One region of the Robbsia andropogonis genome, then DNA from elsewhere that is predicted to be linked to it. Evidence: riboswitches for the same ligand, from Rfam matches in the RefSeq annotation. Region 1 holds a riboswitch; the other holds the start of a gene.
What was found. Region 1 has a riboswitch for thiamine pyrophosphate ahead of thiC (phosphomethylpyrimidine synthase ThiC). Riboswitches for the same ligand answer to the same signal wherever they lie in the genome.
Positions count from the first base shown of each region.

Region 2: it holds a riboswitch for thiamine pyrophosphate, as region 1 does, so the genes downstream of both, SJQ66_RS28200 (FAD-dependent oxidoreductase) here and thiC (phosphomethylpyrimidine synthase ThiC) in region 1, are expected to answer to the same signal.

Region 1 covers NZ_CP139170.1:1,795,421-1,804,778, reverse strand. The annotation lists gene SJQ66_RS21530 (MFS transporter) at 1-57, shown strand, start outside; gene SJQ66_RS21525 (response regulator) at 68-700, opposite strand; gene SJQ66_RS21520 (ferritin-like domain-containing protein) at 865-1,467, opposite strand; gene SJQ66_RS21515 (DUF1328 family protein) at 1,591-1,767, opposite strand; gene SJQ66_RS21510 (entericidin A/B family lipoprotein) at 2,208-2,348, shown strand; gene SJQ66_RS21505 (hypothetical protein) at 2,545-2,730, opposite strand; TPP riboswitch at 3,055-3,161, shown strand; gene thiC (phosphomethylpyrimidine synthase ThiC) at 3,492-5,438, shown strand; gene SJQ66_RS21495 (glycine zipper 2TM domain-containing protein) at 5,687-5,947, shown strand; gene arfB (alternative ribosome rescue aminoacyl-tRNA hydrolase ArfB) at 6,117-6,536, shown strand; gene SJQ66_RS21485 (FUSC family protein) at 6,679-9,309, shown strand; gene SJQ66_RS21480 (Lrp/AsnC family transcriptional regulator) at 9,338-9,358, opposite strand, start outside.
Region 2 covers NZ_CP139170.1:3,368,434-3,377,791, reverse strand. The annotation lists partial or broken gene SJQ66_RS28215 (glutamate synthase-related protein) at 1-2,734, shown strand, start outside; gene SJQ66_RS28210 (glutamate synthase subunit beta) at 3,072-4,547, shown strand; gene SJQ66_RS28205 (ABC transporter ATP-binding protein/permease) at 4,638-6,392, opposite strand; TPP riboswitch at 6,717-6,831, shown strand; gene SJQ66_RS28200 (FAD-dependent oxidoreductase) at 7,009-8,355, shown strand; gene thiS (sulfur carrier protein ThiS) at 8,359-8,556, shown strand; gene SJQ66_RS28190 (thiazole synthase) at 8,588-9,358, shown strand, end outside.

The sequences.
Region 1 (9,358 bases):
GGGCTGGTCGCAACGGTCATCAGCCTGACGCGGCTGCGTGCCAAGCCGGCAGGGTGATGGGCAGCCGTCAGTCGATCAGCCGGTTCTTGATCGCGTAGTAGGTCAGATCGGCATTGGTCGTCATCGCCATCTTTTCAAGAACGCGTGAGCGATAGGTGCTCACGGTCTTGACAGAAAGATGGAGCTCCTCGGCGATTTCGGTGGGAAGGCGACCTTGCGATAATTTACAAAAAATCTGAAATTCGCGCTCCGATAACGTTTCATGCGGCAACGCATCGTTTGGCTGCTCGAGCTTTCGCGCGAGGGCATCCGCAGTAGATTCCGACAGGTAGCGGTGACCGCGGGCGACCGTACGGATTGCTCGTAAAATCTCCGACGGCGGCACATCTTTCGCGACATAGCCGTTCGCGCCCGCACGCAACAGGCTGATGGCGTATTGTTTTTCCGGATAACCCGATAGCATCAGGACCGGCATGTCCGGACGAATTTGCTTGATGATACGAAGTGTATCGATGCCGTTCTTGTCAGGCATGGCAATGTCGAGCAGCACGACATCGAACGAGGTTTCGCGCACCCGTGCGATCGTGTCGTCGCCCGTCGCCGTTTCCGCCTTGACCCGCATATCCGGCTCGTCGGAAACGATTTGCGCGAGACCGCTGCGTACGATCGCGTGATCATCTGCGATCAGGATCTCAATCATCGAGGGCGCCATTCCGGTGGATAGACACCCATTCTAACGCGTCATCGTCCGCTTTGCCCGGACCGTCGAAACGGCAAAAACCGGCAGTGGCAATCGCCACACCGGTCATTGACATAAAAGAATTATCCGACCTCACGTGCCGACAACATCACGTCAGATGGCTGTCAGTGGTGGTTTTCCTTCGCACCGTCATCCGGGTCGAGAAAGTCTGCCATGTCATCCGCATGTTCTTCCTCTACAGCGAGGATCGTTTCAAACACGCGACGTGTAGTCGGGTCTTTTTCACCCAGATAAGCAATGATTTCCCGGTACGTATCAATTGCAATACGCTCGGCAACCAGGTTTTCACGAATCATATCGTTCAGAGACTCACCCTCGACATATTCCGAATGCGAACGTGTCAACAGGCCTTCTGGCGAAAAATTCGGCTCACCTCCTAATTGGACAATGCGTTCCGCAAGCATGTCAGCGTGTTCTTGCTCCTCGTTTGCATGCTCTAGAAACTCAGCAGCAACCGGTTCAGCATGAATGCCCTTTGCCATGAAGTAGTGGCGCTTGTAACGGAGGGTACAAACGATTTCCGTCGCCAACGACTCATTCAGCAGCTTCAAGACCGTTTCACGGTTCGCAGCGTATGACTCCGTCACGGCGCCATTCTTGATGTGTTCACGCGCCCGGCGGCGAATCGTGTCCAAATCGATCGAAAAATCGTCTTTGCCCGGTTGTGTGGGGCTGGCCTGCTTTACTTGCTTCAGTGCGCTAACCATTATTTCTCCTCGACTCTGTCGGTATTCCGTTATCCGACGCTCCCGGGTTGAACCCGCCGGGTGCGGCCTGGTAACACTTGAGCAAGCAACGCGCCTGCTCAGAAACCGCAATGACATGCTGCGCTAATCGACAATCTTTTTGGCCACCGTGAAACCGAGCAGCAAAAAGATAACAAACAGCACCAAGAACAATACAAATAGGAATTTCGCTATGCTCGCGGCCCCCGCTGCAATCCCGGTGAAACCGAAGACCCCAGCCACCAAGGCGATGACAGCGAATATCAATGCCCATTTCAGCATCGTGTACCCCCTTATTGGTTTTTTTGATCGATTGTTCGAACAATGCGCTCATCTTAAGCAGGATGAGACGTTGCGAAAATCGGCCGTTTGCCAGTTCTTATGTGGGAATACGCCGACAGCGAGACAATCCGCCGCTCGCTATCCACGCAGGCAATAAGGCGGTACGTTGAAAAATAGTAAGAATCTTCTTACCTGGATATCAGCGGCAACCGACAGCACATCCCACGTCTTTACTATACGATTTACTTACATTCATCTGCGCACGATTCTTGCTTAAATCGCGGAACTGAACGGTTGGATGTGTTGTGGTTTGAGGTCGAAGCCCCTCTTGATGACCCTCGAACGATCAAAAGGTCGGCTGCCGACAACGCGGACCCATGCGTCTCTCCAAGATTCAGGGATCGTTGATTTACCAACAATAACAGGAAGAGGAACTCATCATGAAGCGTATCGTCGCCCTACTGCTGCTCTCCGCTACGGCTATGTCCATGCTGGCCGGATGCAATACCATGGCTGGCGCTGGCCAGGATATTTCAGCTGGTGGAAACGCGCTGACAAATTCGGCAGAGAAGAGCAAGTAATTACCTGCCGTTTCGCGGGCGGTACATCATCGGATCACGCGACAATATTGGCAGATGCGTCTTCGATTTCACCGGACGCAGATGAAAAAAGCACGCCACGGCGTGCTTTTTTTTCTGAACGCCTGACAAGAAGCAGTGGCAGACCGATGCCGTTGCTTCCGCCCTGATCGAGGCAGGCGATGCCCCATTAGGCAAATCAAGCCGGCGCTGCATCCCCTTTCCGCGGCCGACGCACGCGACCAGCATGGCGCTCCAATTCTTGTACCCGCAACGCCAATTCGTTCAAATCCGCAGCGTCAGATAGGTATGCGGCCTCGCGCGCTTCACGTCGGACCGCGGCACGGCGAAACAGTAGCGCGACAAGTTGATCCAACAGTTTCATGGGAGGTTCCAGGTCAGTACCGTTTATTCAGGGTTAACCCTATTATAGGGTATTCCCTATCGCTCGACTCATCCTGACCCAGACAATCCACCCTCTGTTTTGTAACATTGTTTTTTGTCCGCTACACAGTAATGACACCCTGTACGGCGATGTTAGCTGGTTTTCCTGACGTCTTTCCTCTTCCTGGCAAGCGCTTCGGTGCATTTTCGTCACTGTCTCGGGCTTCATTCAGTACGGTCTTACGGAAGGTCATCGTCGTGGCCCGGAGCCCGCAAATACGGCATTCGGCTTGCCGCGACGCAGACGTTTGTGTATTGTCTGCGTAACAACGCGCAGGGGTCCTGCGGCCAATCTAAACTGGCCGACGGTGAGAAATACCCTTCGAACCTGATCTGGGTAATGCCAGCGAAGGAAGCGCTTTGGTCGAGGAAAAGTGGCAGTGACGGACGGTGAGAACGGAGCGGGTCGAGCGAGTTGGGTTCTCCTTGCGCCGCACATCGCATCGTGCGCTCAACCCGCACAGGCACCACGCCCCTCCCGTCCACCGCGCGCCCTTCTCGGCCCTCACCGCGGTCAATTCGATCCCCACGTCTCTCCCCGCGCCGCGTGCGGCCGCCTGACGCATTCTTGCGTTCAGTCGCGCCGCGAAAAACGCTGCCGGCGTTCGAGCGCATCCGCTTCGTCCGCGCCTGTCAGCGTCGCTCAACCGATTTGACGCCGACGGCATCGTCGGCGTACCTTGCATAGAACGGAGCCTCACGATGCACGCCAAAGTCGATTTTCATTCCGCCGACGCCCACGTCGACGCGGCAGCCGTTGCGCCGCTGCCAAATTCACGCAAGATTTATGTGACAGGCTCCCGCCCAGACCTGCGTGTGCCGATGCGCGAGATCAGCCAGTCGGATACCCCCGCCAGCTTTGGCGCCGAGCCGAATCCTCCGATCTATGTCTATGACACATCCGGTTCCTACACCGACGGGACTATTCCGATCGACGTACGCCAAGGCTTGCCGGCGCTGCGCGCCGGTTGGATCGAAGAACGCGGTGACACTGAATGGCTTACCGCCCTGTCGAGCGTCTTCAGTCGGGAACGTGCAGCCGATTCCCGCACCACCGCCCTACGATTCCCCGGTCTCCAACGTCAACCCCGACGCGGCCGGGCCGGCGCAAACGTCACGCAGATGCACTATGCGCGCCAGGGCATCGTGACACCCGAGATGGAATTCGTCGCCATCCGGGAGAATCAGAATCGCGAAGCGTACCTCGCCACGCTGCGGGCGGCGGGGCCGACCGGTGAAAAAATGGCAACGTTGCTTGGTCGCCAACATCCCGGTCAGGCGTTCGGCGCGGCCGCCGTGGGCGGACCGGCTGCGCTCCCTGGCGGCCTGCGCGCCATCACGCCTGAGTTCGTGCGTGACGAGATCGCACGCGGCAGAGCCGTCCTGCCGAACAACATCAACCACCCGGAAAGTGAGCCGATGATCATCGGTCGAAACTTTCTCGTAAAGATCAACGCGAACATCGGGAACTCCGCGGTGACGTCGTCGATCGGTGAGGAGGTCGACAAGATGACATGGGCGACCCGCTGGGGCGCAGACACGGTGATGGACCTGTCCACCGGCAAGCACATCCATGAAACGCGCGAATGGATTCTGCGTAACAGTCCGGTACCCATCGGTACGGTGCCCATCTACCAAGCGCTGGAAAAAGTGGACGGCAAGGCAGAGGCGCTGACCTGGGAAATTTTTCGCGACACGCTGATTGAACAGGCCGAGCAAGGGGTCGACTACTTCACCATTCATGCGGGCGTGCTGTTGCGGTATGTTCCGATGACGGCGTCGCGCATGACGGGCATTGTTTCCCGAGGCGGTTCGATCATGGCCAAATGGTGCCTCGCGCATCACCGGGAAAGCTTTATATATGAACACTTCGAGGACATCTGCGAGATCATGAAGGCGTACGACGTCAGCTTCTCCCTCGGCGACGGCCTGCGCCCGGGATCGATCTACGACGCGAATGACGAAGCGCAACTGAGCGAACTGCGTACGCTGGGCGAGTTGACGCAAGTGGCTTGGCGCCATGACGTGCAGACCATCATCGAAGGCCCCGGGCACGTGCCGATGCAGTTGATCAAGGAAAACATGGACCTGCAACTGGAGGCCTGCCATGAAGCCCCGTTCTATACTTTGGGGCCACTTACGACGGATATCGCGCCTGGCTACGACCACATCACCTCGGGTATCGGCGCGGCGAACATTGGCTGGTACGGCACGGCGATGCTGTGCTACGTCACGCCCAAGGAACACCTCGGGCTGCCGAATAAAGAAGATGTCAAGGAAGGCATCATTACCTATAAGCTCGCCGCCCATGCGGCGGATCTTGCGAAGGGGCATCCCGGCGCCCAGATCCGGGACAATGCCTTGTCCAAGGCACGATTTGAATTTCGCTGGGAGGATCAGTTCAATCTGGGCCTCGATCCGGACAAGGCGCGGTTGTTCCACGACGAAACGTTACCAAAGGATTCGGCCAAGGTCGCCCACTTCTGCTCGATGTGCGGCCCCCATTTCTGTTCGATGAAGATCACTCAGGACGTGCGGGCTTATGCCGCGGAGCAAGGTCTTTCCGATCAGGACGCACTGCAGCAAGGCATGACCACGAAAGCAATTGAGTTCGTCCGCAAGGGTAGTGAGATTTATCACGCTACCTGAGCAAAATATACGACTCTATATCCAGGACCATTTATTGCTTATGCATCTGTGTGTGAGGACGACCGCGTCTGGTCGACCTGCGTCTCGCCAGGTGCATCGGCAATCGCCCGCCACTTTGACAAGCCAACGGTCCACTATCCGTCTGGACGGCCTCGACACAATCAAATTAAAAATCGTCGTCAGGAAGACAGGAGTGGAAGATGAAAGTACATCCAGACAGCGCGGCTTCGACGGTCATCGTTGAACCGATGGCGCACGCCAATGTTGATGCCGCACAGCAGAACAAACAGGCCGGCGCACGCAGCGCGCGGCGGATCGCCGCTGGAATCGTTGCCGCGACGTTGATTGCCAGTTTGACGGCCTGCGGCGGCATGACGACACGTCAGCGTGACACCGCCATTGGTGCAGGCGTCGGCGGCGCGGCGGGAGCGGCGCTGGGCGGCGGCGTGCTGGGTACCGTCGGTGGCGCGGCGGCAGGCGGCTTTATCGGCAACCAAGTCGGTAAATAAGCAGGCGCCATCGGCGTACAATGGAAGTGTTGGAGGCCTGCCGTATTTAGGTAAGATCTGCGGGGTGGGTCCACCGGACGGCGTGGCTATCCGGTGGACCCAGTGTCCTACTTCCTGGGAGGGGCGGCGTTTGCCGCCCTTTATTATTGAGCGGTTCACGTTCGCTGCCATGTCTTCCTCCGCTCCACCTCGTATCGTGTTGGCGCCTGCTGACTATCATTTCACGGCCATTCGCGCGCAAGGCGCCGGCGGTCAGAACGTTAACAAAGTCTCCAGCGCCGTCGTCCTGCACTTCGACATTTCTGCATCGTCGCTACCCGAAGCCGTCAAGGGGCGGTTGCTCGAATTACCCGATCGTCGCATTACGCGCAACGGATTGCTGTTGATCAAGGCGCAAACGCAGCGCCATCAAGAAGCCAATCGGATCGACGCGCTTGACCGCCTGCACGCGCTGATCGCATCGGTCTGGTATGCACCAACACCACGCCGCGTCACTCGACCTTCTCATGGCAGCGTGCGGCGCCGCCTGGAAGAAAAAACCCACCGCGCGAAGACAAAGGCGCAACGCGGACAAGTCACTCTAGACTGAGCGCCCCTTGCCAGATCGGCTCACATTGTCTCAATGCTGATCCAGCGGTGCCCGGTCAAGACGAAATGCTTTAGACTTGCGCAAAGAGAATGCTGCGACATCGCGCCCTTGCCCGATGATGCATTGCGGCACTGCCTGGTCTATGCGCTATTCGGTCGAAATAAGAAAGTTCCTCTACAGTCAGCACCTGTTCAGCGGATTACGGATATCGCTCGGCATCGTCCTGCCCGGCATCGTGATGCTTTTCGTCTTCGACGCGCAGGCCCTCGCGTTCACAGTGGCCAGCGGCGCCATTGCCGCCAGCGTCGTGGACTTGCCCGGCCCGCTGAAGTACAAGCATAACGAAATGCTGGCATGCTCGGTGCTGGGCTTCCTGTCCGCCCTTGTGACCGGCATCGCGACCGCCAACCCGCTGACGCTCTGGCTAACGGTGGTACCGCTGACGTTCGTGTTGTCAATGATCGTCATGCTGGGAGCGAAAGGCCCGCAGATCAGTTTTGCGTCCCTATACATGATGATCACGACGCTAGAGCAGCATCTCACGCCGCTCGGCGCCTTGGTCAATGCATCGTGGATGCTCGCTGGTAGCCTCTGGTATACCTATTGGAGCTATTCGCTGAGTCGGCTCCAGATCGATCGCATCGAACGCCAGGTTCTGGGAGAGTCGATATTCTCGATCGCCGAGTACTTGCGGGCACGCGCCAGGTTTTATGACGCGTCCAGCAGTCTGGAAGATGCCTATTCGGATCTAGTGGACAAGCAGATCGCCACGGTCGAGCAACAAGACGCGGCGCGCGATATCGTCTTGCGGCGCTTGCCCCGCCTGAAGCGTAGCGATGGCGATCCACGGCGTGTGAGGCTGTTCAACCTGTTCATCGATGCGGTAGACCTGCACGAGACCGCCATCAGCGCCCACACGGACTATGCGTTGCTGCGCAATACGTTTGGTGACGACAACCCCGATCTCCTGGTCTTTTTCCACGACTTGCTGGAGAAATGCGCGGACGATTTGCAGGAAATTGGTTTAGCGATCCTGCAGGACCGCGCGTCCGTGCAACGGGTGCGAAACCGCGCCGAATTGCGCGCGATTGAATACGAGATCGACAAGATGCGACGCCGGAACTTTCCGGCACGCGATTCCGAAGCCTACGCGGCCATCTCCGCCAGCTTCCGTCGCGTGTGGACCGTAGCGCGGATGATCGACCGCCTGCATCGCCGCACGCGAGAAACCGAGGACGGCGACAAGAACGAAACGGTCATGCGGGTGGACCAGACGCTGTCGCGCTTTCTCGACAGCCGCCGGATAACGGCCGCGCAGTTGCTGTCGAACCTGAACATGACCTCCCCGCCATTTCGCCACGCGCTGCGGGTGACATTGGGCGTGGCCGCGGCACTCGCGCTGGGCAAGCTGATGCAGGCGCTCTTCCCGTTGACCAACAGTTACTGGATCGTCCTCACCACCGTCATCATTCTGAAGCCGGGCTTCTCGCTGACCCGGCAACGCAATACGCAACGGATCTTCGGCACCGTTCTGGGATGTACCGCAAGCGTCTTGTTCCTGCATTTCTTCCATAGCCCTCCGTTGATTCTGGCGGTCACCTTCGCCTGCATGCTCATGGCTTACTCGCTGCTGCTGATCAATTACGCCGCCGCGGTCGTCTTCATCTCGTCCTATGTGTTACTGCTCTACCACTTATTGGCGCCAGTAGGCATGCGTCTGATCGGCGAACGCGCGGTGGACACGATCGTCGGATGCATGATCGCCGTTGGCATCAGTTACCTGTTCGCCAATTGGGAGTATCGGCTGATGGGGCCGACCGTGAAGGCGGCATTGAAAGCGATCCGTGACTACCTGGATGCGGTGCGCCAAGCGAATGCGAAATTGCGGGCGCCGGACCTCACATCCACTCAGCGCCAGGCGCAAGCGTTGGACCGTGACTATCAATTCCGCCTGGCCCGAAAGGTTGTTCACACGACGCATGCAAACCTCGGCCAGGCGTTTCGCCGCATGATGCGTGAACCAAAATCGAAGCGGATCTATGTGGCCGAGCTGAATGACCTGATTGTCCAGTGTCACACACTGGCATCGCATATCACCGCCGCGGCGCCGCTGATGGCGAGCGCCGGCGTTGCCGCATTGCCTGCTGGGTCAGGTCACACATTGTCCGAGCGTGCGGCATCGCAACGTGCGCGCGGGACCATTGATGCGGACAAGGACGCCATCAGTGGGGAGACCAGCACGACACCCGTGTCATTGGAGCCGCCGGCGTTGCGCGCGGCACTCGACGCCATCAGCCATCACCTCGCCGCCGCCGAGGCGGCAACCCTGGAACAGCCGGCGCCCAGGCTCCCGGGCGTGCCGCCGATCGGCGTGGATGCCGAGGCAAACCGGGCAATCAGCCGGGCACTGGACGAGATGGGCGTGGCGGCCGACACGATCGAGGCCAGCGGGGTCGATCCCGCGATGACCGAGGAACGGGTCAACGACATCAAGCTGCTGGTGTATCAAACCAAGCAGATGCTACGCGCGGCGCTGCTGTTGCGGCGTAATGCGGCGGCCATCCACCTGCCGCTGGCTACAACGGACATGCCGCCTCTCGAAACACCATCCGAACAGGCGCCGATGCCCGTGGCGTCCGTCGCGACCGGTGGCCCCGGTGACTCGCCCCCGGCCCGCGCGTCGACGAGGGCCGTCGAGTCGATCGACGCCGCCGAAACGGCGGCACCGGCCGTGACGACCATGCAACCGCCGGCAGTCATTCCCCCGCGCTGAGCGCCATGAACGTCGCGTCGTAAGCGGCCTACGTCTCACGCACCGGCAG
Region 2 (9,358 bases), 1.6 Mb from region 1:
AAACGTCGCGATTCCGGCACTGCTGGCGACCTCCGCCGTGCATAGCCACTTGGTGGGCAAGGGGCTGCGCACGAGCACGGGGCTGGTCGTCGAAACGGGTTCCGCGCGGGAAGTGCACCACTTCGCGTTGCTGGCGGGCTATGGCGCGGAAGCAGTGCACCCGTATCTGGCGATGGAAACGATGGTATCCCTGGCGCGTGAACTGCCTGGTGAGTTGTCTGCCGAGAAGGCGATCAAGAACTTCACGAAAGCCGTGGGCAAGGGCTTGATGAAGGTCATGTCGAAGATGGGTATTTCGACGTACATGTCCTACACCGGTGCACAGATTTTCGAGGCGATCGGCCTGTCCCAGCAACTGATCTCGCAATATTTCCGCGGCACGGCATCGAACGTCGGCGGTATCGGCATCTTCGAAGTGGCAGAGGAAGCGGTGCGGATGCACCAGAAGGCCTATGGTGCCGATCCGGTGATGGCGAGCATGCTGGATGCCGGCGGTGAGTACGCTTTCCGGATCCGCGGTGAAGACCATATGTGGACGCCGGATGCGGTCGCGAAGCTGCAGCACTCGGCACGCGCCAATTCGTATCAAACGTACAAGGAATACGCGCAACTGATCAACGATCAAAGCAAGCGTCATATGACGCTGCGCGGTCTGTTCGAGTTCAAGGTGGACCCAACCCGCGCGATTCCGCTGGATGAAGTGGAGCCGGCGAAGGAAATCGTCAAGCGCTTCGCAACCGGCGCGATGTCGATGGGCTCGATCAGCACCGAGGCGCATACCAGCCTTGCTATCGCGATGAACCGGATCGGCGGCAAGTCGAACACTGGTGAAGGCGGCGAGGACGAGCGACGCTATCGCAACGAGCTGCGCGGCATTCCCATCAAGTCGGGCGAAACGCTGGCCGGCATCATCGGCAAGGATGCCGTCGTGCGCGATATCCCGCTGCAGGAAGGGGATTCGCTGCGCTCGAAGATCAAGCAGGTGGCATCGGGCCGTTTCGGCGTTACCGCGGAGTATCTGGTGTCTGCGGATCAGATCCAGATCAAGATGGCGCAAGGCGCGAAGCCCGGCGAAGGTGGGCAGTTGCCGGGCCACAAGGTCAGCGACTATATCGGCAAGCTGCGGTATTCGGTTCCGGGCGTGGGCTTGATCTCGCCGCCGCCGCATCATGACATCTATTCGATCGAGGATCTGGCGCAACTGATCCACGACCTGAAGAACGTGAACCCATCGTCGGACATTTCGGTGAAGCTGGTGTCCGAAGTGGGCGTGGGTACGGTGGCGGCGGGGGTGGCGAAGGCGAAGGCCGACCACGTGGTGGTGGCGGGCCATGACGGCGGCACCGGTGCGTCGCCGCTGTCATCGATCAAGTACGCGGGGTCGCCGTGGGAGTTGGGGCTGGCGGAAACGCAGCAGACGCTGGTATTGAACCGCCTGCGTTCGCGGATTCGCGTGCAGGCGGACGGTCAGATGAAGACCGGCCGTGATGTGATGATTGGTGCACTGCTGGGCGCCGACGAGTTTGGTTTCGCGACCGCGCCGCTGGTCACGCAGGGCTGCATCATGATGCGCAAGTGCCATCTGAACACCTGCCCGGTAGGGGTTGCGACGCAGGATGAAACGCTGCGAGCGAAGTTCACCGGCCAGCCGGAGCACGTGATCAACTTCTTCTTCTTCATCGCGGAGGAAGTGCGTGAAATCATGGCGCAGCTGGGCTTCCGCACTTTCGAGGAAATGATTGGTCGCGTCGACCTGCTCGATACCCGCAAGGGCGTCGAACACTGGAAGGCGAAGGGTCTGGATTTCGCGAAGATTTTCACGGAACCGGCAGTGCCGGCGGATGTGCCGCGTCTGCATCGCGAAAACCAGGACCACGGTCTCGACAAGGCGCTCGATCATGTATTGATCGAGAAGGCCCAGGCGGCGTTGCAGAAGCGGGAGCATGTCTCGTTCATCCAGCCGGTGCGTAACCGGAACCGGACGGTGGGCGCGATGCTGTCCGGCGTGATCGCCAAGCGCTTCGGTCACGAAGGCTTGCCGGATGACACGCTGCATATCCAGTTGAAGGGCACGGCGGGACAAAGTTTCGGCGCGTTCCTGTCGCGCGGCGTGACGCTGGATCTGGTGGGTGAGGCGAACGACTACGTTGGCAAGGGCTTGTCGGGTGGCCGGATCATCGTGCGCCCGACCAACGACTTCCGTGCGAAGGCCGAAGAGAACATCATTTGCGGCAACACGGTCCTGTACGGTGCCATCGAAGGGGAGGCGTTCTTCCGTGGCGTGGCCGGCGAGCGCTTCGCGGTGCGTAACTCCGGTGCCACGGCGGTGGTCGAAGGCACCGGCGATCACGGCTGTGAATACATGACGGGCGGTACCGTGGTCGTACTGGGCGAAACGGGACGGAACTTCGCGGCGGGGATGTCCGGCGGCGTGGCGTATGTCTACGATCCCGAGGGCGCATTCCCGATCCGCTGCAATACGGCGATGGTCGCATTGGATCCGATTCTGCCGCGGGGCGAGCAGGAGCGGACGGTGGACAAGGCGTTGTGGCATGCCGACCAGACCGATGAGGCATTGCTGAAGGACCTGGTCGAGCGTCACTTCCAGTTCACGGGTTCACTGCGGGCAAAGAGCCTGCTGGAGGACTGGGATGCGGCGCGTCGTCAATTCGTCAAGGTATTCCCGACCGAGTACCGTCGTGCGTTGGGCGAGTTGAACGCACGACGCGCCGCGGCGGCGGCCGACAAGGCCGACGCGGACGACAGCGCCCCGGCGAAAGCGGATAAGGGTGGCAAGTCGGGCAAGACCGGCAAGTCGACGGTAGTGGTGTAACGTCCGGAGCCTCGACCGGCTCCTGAAGCGATCCCCACGATCCCTCAAAGAAAGCGCGTGACCACTGCGTGCCGGCGTACCGAAAACGGACGTCGGTGCCCTCCGGAAATCCGGGGCAATCCGGGCGCGACGAACGAGGCGACATCCGAGCGTGTCAGCACGCATCGCCTGTCACCCGTCCTTCGCGCGTGGTGGACCGTACCAGCACAACGCATGACCTGTATTGATTGAGAAAAAAATGGGCAAGGCAACCGGTTTTCTCGAGTTCGACCGACTCAGCGAACACTATGAAGCGCCGCAGGCGCGCGTGAAGCACTACAAGGAATTCGTCTTCGCACTGAAGGATGACGAGGCCAAGCAGCAGGGCGCGCGGTGCATGGACTGCGGTATTCCGTTCTGCAACAACGGCTGCCCGGTGAACAATATCATCCCGGACTTTAACGATCTGGTGTATCGCCAGGATTGGAAGTCCGCGATCCAGGTGCTGCACTCGACGAACAATTTTCCCGAGTTCACGGGCCGCATTTGTCCGGCGCCGTGCGAGGCGGCGTGTACATTGGGCATCAATAATGACCCGGTAGGTATCAAGTCGATCGAACACGCGATCATCGATCGTGCCTGGGCGGAAGGCTGGGTCGCGCCGCAACCACCGGCCGTGAAGACCGGCAAGAAGGTCGCTGTGGTCGGGTCCGGTCCCTCGGGGTTGGCCGCCGCGCAACAACTGGCGCGTGCGGGCCATGACGTCACCGTCTTCGAAAAGAACGACCGGATCGGCGGGTTGCTGCGCTACGGCATTCCGGACTTCAAGCTGGAGAAGTGGCTGATCGATCGCCGCGTGCGCCAGATGGAAGCCGAAGGCGTGGTCTTCAAGACCAGCACGTTCATCGGCAAGGACCCGCTGCCGGCGACGATTGCCAACAACGCGCGTGAAACCATCACGCCGGATCAACTGCGCGAGCAGTTCGACGCGGTCGTGATCTCGGGCGGGAGCGAAACGCCGCGTGATTTGCCGGTACCCGGGCGCGATCTGGAAGGCGTTTACTTCGCGATGGAATTCCTGCCGCAGCAAAACCGGGTGGAGGCTGGCGACAAGCTGGCGGACCAGACGCTGGCAACCGGCAAGCACGTTGTCGTGATCGGCGGGGGCGATACCGGATCGGACTGCGTGGGTACCTCGAACCGGCACGGCGCGACCAGCGTGGCGCAGTTCGAATTGATGCCACGTCCGCCGGAAGAGGCCAACAAACCGCTGGTCTGGCCGTACTGGCCGACAAAGTTGCGCACGTCGTCGTCGCATGACGAAGGGTGCGATCGGGACTGGTCGGTGGCGACGAAGCGTTTCGAAGGCAAGAATGGCAAAGTCGAGAAGTTGGTGGCCGCACGTGTCGAATGGAAGGACGGCAAGATGCAGGAAGTGCCGGGCTCCGAATTCGAGATGAAGGCTGACCTGGTGTTGCTGGCGATGGGATTCGTGTCGCCGGTGCAGGCGGTGCTGGATGCCTTCGGCGTCGAGCGCGATCCGCGCGGCAACGCAAAGGCTCGTACCGAGGACGCCGATGGTGTGCTGGCGTATGCGACGAATGTGCCGGGCGTGTTTGCCGCGGGCGATATGCGTCGTGGCCAGTCGTTGGTGGTGTGGGCGATTCGTGAAGGTCGTCAGGCCGCCCGCGCGGTCGATATCTTCCTGATGGGGGCGACGGAACTGCCGCGTTAAACCGTTGGTGCATGACGCCGTGCCGTGTCGATACGGTCCGGCGGGAATATCGTCATGGGTGCTATCCGCGCGCCCATGACGTTTTTTCGTTCAAACCGTGAATTGCGCGGTTTTGTCCTCGTCTGGCCCGCCGTCGTGCGCCGCCTTCAGATCAACGAACTGCTGATGGAAGGTCACCAGGGTATCGCGATGGCCAACACTGACGATCGTTGTGTTCGGCAAGCGATCGATGAGCATCTGATACAGCATCGTTTCGGTCTTCGTATCCAACGCACTGCTGACTTCGTCCAGGAAAACCACGTCCGGAGCTTGCAGCAGGACACGGGCGAAAGCGATCCGTTGCTGTTCGCCCGGTGACAGACGGCGCGCCCAGTGCGAGGACTCGGCGAGATGCGCCGCATATTCTTCCATTTGACACAGTGCCAATGCTTCACGGCATTGGGCATCGGTAAACGCTTCCTGATCGGATGGATAGCTCAGCGCGGCCTTGAACGTATCGATCGGCATATAGCTTTGCTGTGGCACGAAGAACAGCCTGGCCCCGGATGGCACTTCTATCACGCCGTCACCGAACGCCCACAGGCCGGCCATTGCCCGCAGCAGCGTGCTTTTCCCGCAGCCGGATTCGCCGCGAACGAGCCAGCGCGTGCCGGGCGCGATATGCAGGTCCGGGACGTGCGTCAGCGTGCTGCCGTTGGGCAGCGCGAGCGAGAGGTCCTTCGTATCGATCGACGTATTCGCGGTGCGATGCAGATTGATGCCACCGGCCAGCGTCGCAGGCGATTCGGCTTCGAGGAAATGCTGATCGTCGATGGCCCGATGAAACTCGCGCAGCCGGTTCACCGTCGCGCGCCAGTTCGCCAGCGTGCCGTAACTGCTGATGAACCAGGACATCGAATCGCTGACGGTGCCGAATGCACTGGAGATCTGCATCAGCGTGCCCAGGGTGAAGGCGCCGGCGAAGTACTGCGGCGCGGCCGCGACGATCGGGAAGATGATTGCGATCTGCGCGTATAGCGAGTTGACCAGCGTCAGGCGCTTTGTCACGCGCATGATCATGCGCCAGTTGTCGCGAATACGGGAGAACGCGGTCGCCGCGTGCCCGCATTCGGTTGCGGCACCATCGTAGAGCGCAATCTGTTCGGCGTTTTCGCGCAGGCGGACCAGGGAGAAACGGAAGTCCGCTTCCACACGCTGTTGCTGGTAACTGATCGTGACCAGTGGACGGCCGGCGCGAAACATGATGAACGTGCCGACTATCGCGTACAGCAAGGCAACCCACACCATATAGCCGGGAATATGCCACTGCACGCCACCGAGGGAGAAGGACAGCGCGCCGGCGACGTTCCACAAGATGGTCGTGAACGAGAACAGCGTGACCAGCGTCGAGAGAAAATCGAGCGATAGGGTAAGGGTCGCGTGCGCCAGGCTTTGCAGGTCATCGGTGATGCGCTGATCAGGATTGTCGGCGAGACGATCGCGTTCTATGCGATAGAACGCATGGTCCTTCAACCAACGCCGCATGTACTGGTTGGTCAACCATTGCCGCCATTTGAATTCGAGCATCTGGCGGAAATAGATCCGATAGATCGCAATCAGGATCATCGGGAAGACGAGGTAGCAGAAGACCAACAGGGCATGCCAGAAGGCGTTGGCGTCCTTGCGCTGGATCGCATCGTAGAAGGTTGCGTTCCAACTGTTGAACTGGACGCTCAACCACACCATCGTCATGTTCATGGCGATGACCAGGGCCAGCAATCCGCGTGCGGACCAACGCTGTTCGGAGACCCAGAAAGGCCGTATCAGGCTCCATGCGGAGATTGGTTTGTCCTGCACGATATTCATATCCTCCAGCGAGTGATGATGACAGGGGTAAAGTCAGCAACCGTCTTGCGTGCCCACACGATGTTGTGTCGTGCAGGCGAAAGGGTTCTGTAAGTACGGGGCGCAGCGCCCCCAGCCATGCCACGAACCCGACGACTGGTATCCAGGCCGGAGCATTCCGAGCCAGGCGTTCGCAACAGAATAACTGTTGGGCCATTGTTGGACCGGATTCTTAATTGAAAATTAAGATCGTTTGTTAGAAATGAATATGGCGGGTCGCAGCCGACGGGTCGATGGCACCGCATTTACGCTGTCGGTCCCGCCAGAATTGTGCTGTAATACGGGGAGATGAAACAGGGGTGCTGCGGACGGCGCGATGCAAGCGACGGGACGCGGCTGAGAGAGTCCCTTGGCACCCGATCCGGATAATACCGGCGAGGGGAGTTTTCCATCGTACGCCATGACGTGCTTGGCGCCGCCGCTGCGCGGTGTGCGTGTAGTCTATCCGCGTACGTCCACTCGCGTGCCCGCACGCGGCCATCGTCGGTTCGACACTCTCATCCGTGGTCCCTTCTCGTACTGCCGCCGGTGCGTTTGCGATTGTCGCCCGCGACCGATGCCCCCGCCGGACGAGCCGATGCTTACCACATTTCCGCGGCGTGAGGCCCTGCCCCATGCCCCTTTGACCGCGCACACGGCGATTGCCGGTGCTACCGCGACCGTGCCACCCGATGTCGCCGTGATCGGCGCAGGCCTGGTCGGGCGGTTGTTGGCGTGGCGGCTGGCGCGCGATGGCGTCAGGGTGACCTTGTATGAGCGTGCCGCTGCAAGCCAGGCGAACAGTGGCGCCGCGGCGTGGGTCGCGGCGTCGATGCTGGCACCGGTCACGGAGGCCGCGGTTGCCGAGCCGTTGCTCGCGGCCTTGGGTGTCGCGTCATTGCGCCGCTGGCCGGGGTGGCTGGCCGATTTGCCGTTACCGGTCTTTTTTCAACAAAGCGGCACCTTGGTCCTCTGGCATGCCGCTGATCGTGCGGAGGCCACCCTGTTCGAACGCCGCGTCGGCGCGAACGCGCCACGAGACCTGCTGCGCGACGGCATGCGTGCACTCGACGGTGCCGGCATCACCGCGCTGGAACCCGCGTTGCGCGGGCGTTTCCAGCAAGGGTGGTGGATGCCGCACGAAGGGCAACTCGATAATCGGGCCTTGCTGAATGCGCTCGACCAGGCGCTGGATGATGCCGGTGTCCAGCGCCTGTACGGCGAGACGATCGGCGAGAACCGATGGCCCACGGCGGCGGTTTGCGTCGATTGCCGCGGGTTGGGGGCCAAGTCCGCGTGGCGTGGGCTGCGCGGCGTGCGTGGCGAAGTGGTGCGGGTGGATACGCAGTCCATCGCACTGCAACGTCCTGTGCGATTGCTTCATCCTCGTTATCCGATTTATATCGCGCCGAAGGAAAATGGTCGCTTTGTCATCGGCGCGACCGAGATCGAGAGTGACGACACATCGCCGATGAGCGTGCGATCCGCGCTCGAGCTGCTGTCCGCGGCGTTTGCCGTGCATCCGGCGTTCGGCGAGGCGCGCATCGCCGAACTCAACGTGCAATGCCGCCCGACGCTGGATCACCATCGCCCGGCCATTTCGATGGCCTCGGGTCGAGTGGCGATCAACGGACTCTATCGGCACGGCTTCATGATCGCTCCCGAGGTGGTGACGACGGCCGTTGCACTGGTGCAGGCACTATTAGCCGATCCTAGCAGTGCATCGGACGCCGCGGCCGCCCAGGCGATCTGGGTTGCGCAGCGTGAGACGTCGCCATGGCCTGCCCTGTTCGGCACCTGTTCTCATGATGCTGCCGCCGCCGAACGTCGTGGCGAGGCCGTCCGCGTCGCATCATCGGTGCCACTTGATAATGCGAACGTATCGCCATCAGTGCCCACCGCGTGCTCCCCTCCGGCCCTTTTTTCTGCTATCGCATTGCGCTAAGCCATGAATATCGTGATCAATCAACGGGTGTTCGACATCGCCGAGGGCGCGAAGGTCGTCGATGCGCTGCAAGCCTTTGGAGCCAAGCCGCCGTTCGCGGTTGCCCTGAACGGACAATTCGTCGCGCGCAACCGCTATACCGCGCAAGCGCTGTCTCAAAACGATCGGCTTGATGTCGTGCAACCGGTCACAGGAGGCTGACATGTCCGAATCTTTCCACCTACCGTCAGGGATCGCGCCAGAGCCTTCGCCCGAGGGGTTCGTGCTGTACGGCGAGGCTTTCCACAGTCGTCTTTTATTGGGCACCGCGCGCTATCCGTCATTGGCGATCCTGCTTCAGGCGGTCTCGGTGTCGCGCCCCGCGATGATCACGGTGGCATTACGACGGCAGATGTCCGGTATTGGCGCGGCCGAGCCGGCGCGAGACGAGGGTGACGCGGCGCCTCAAGGTGCCGATTTTTATGCGGCGTTGCGTCGCACCGGCGTGCCGTTGCTGCCGAATACCGCCGGGTGTCAATCGGTTGACGAGGCGGTTACCACCGCGCGGATGGCGCGGGAGTTGTTCGAGACCGATTGGGTCAAGCTGGAGTTGATCGGTGACGATGTTACGCTGCAGCCGGATTCGGTTGCGTTGATCGAGGCGGCGCGGATTTTGATCGATGATGGGTTTCGTGTCCTGCCGTACTGCACCGAGGATCTGGTGGTCGCTCGTCGCCTGATCGATGCCGGTTGCCAGGCATTGATGCCCTGGGCGGCCCCCATCGGAACCGGGCGCGGCGTGGCGAATCCCCATGCGATGCGGCAATTGCGCGATCGCTTGCCTGTCGATATGCCGTTAATCGTCGATGCCGGTCTTGGCGTGCCATCGCATGCATGTCAGGTCATGGAGTGGGGGTTCGACGGTGTGCTGCTCAACACTGCGGTGTCTCAAGCCGATGATCCAGTGCGCATGGCGGCTGCGTTTGCCGCAGCCGTCGACGCTGGGCGCGTCGCTTGGCGGGCG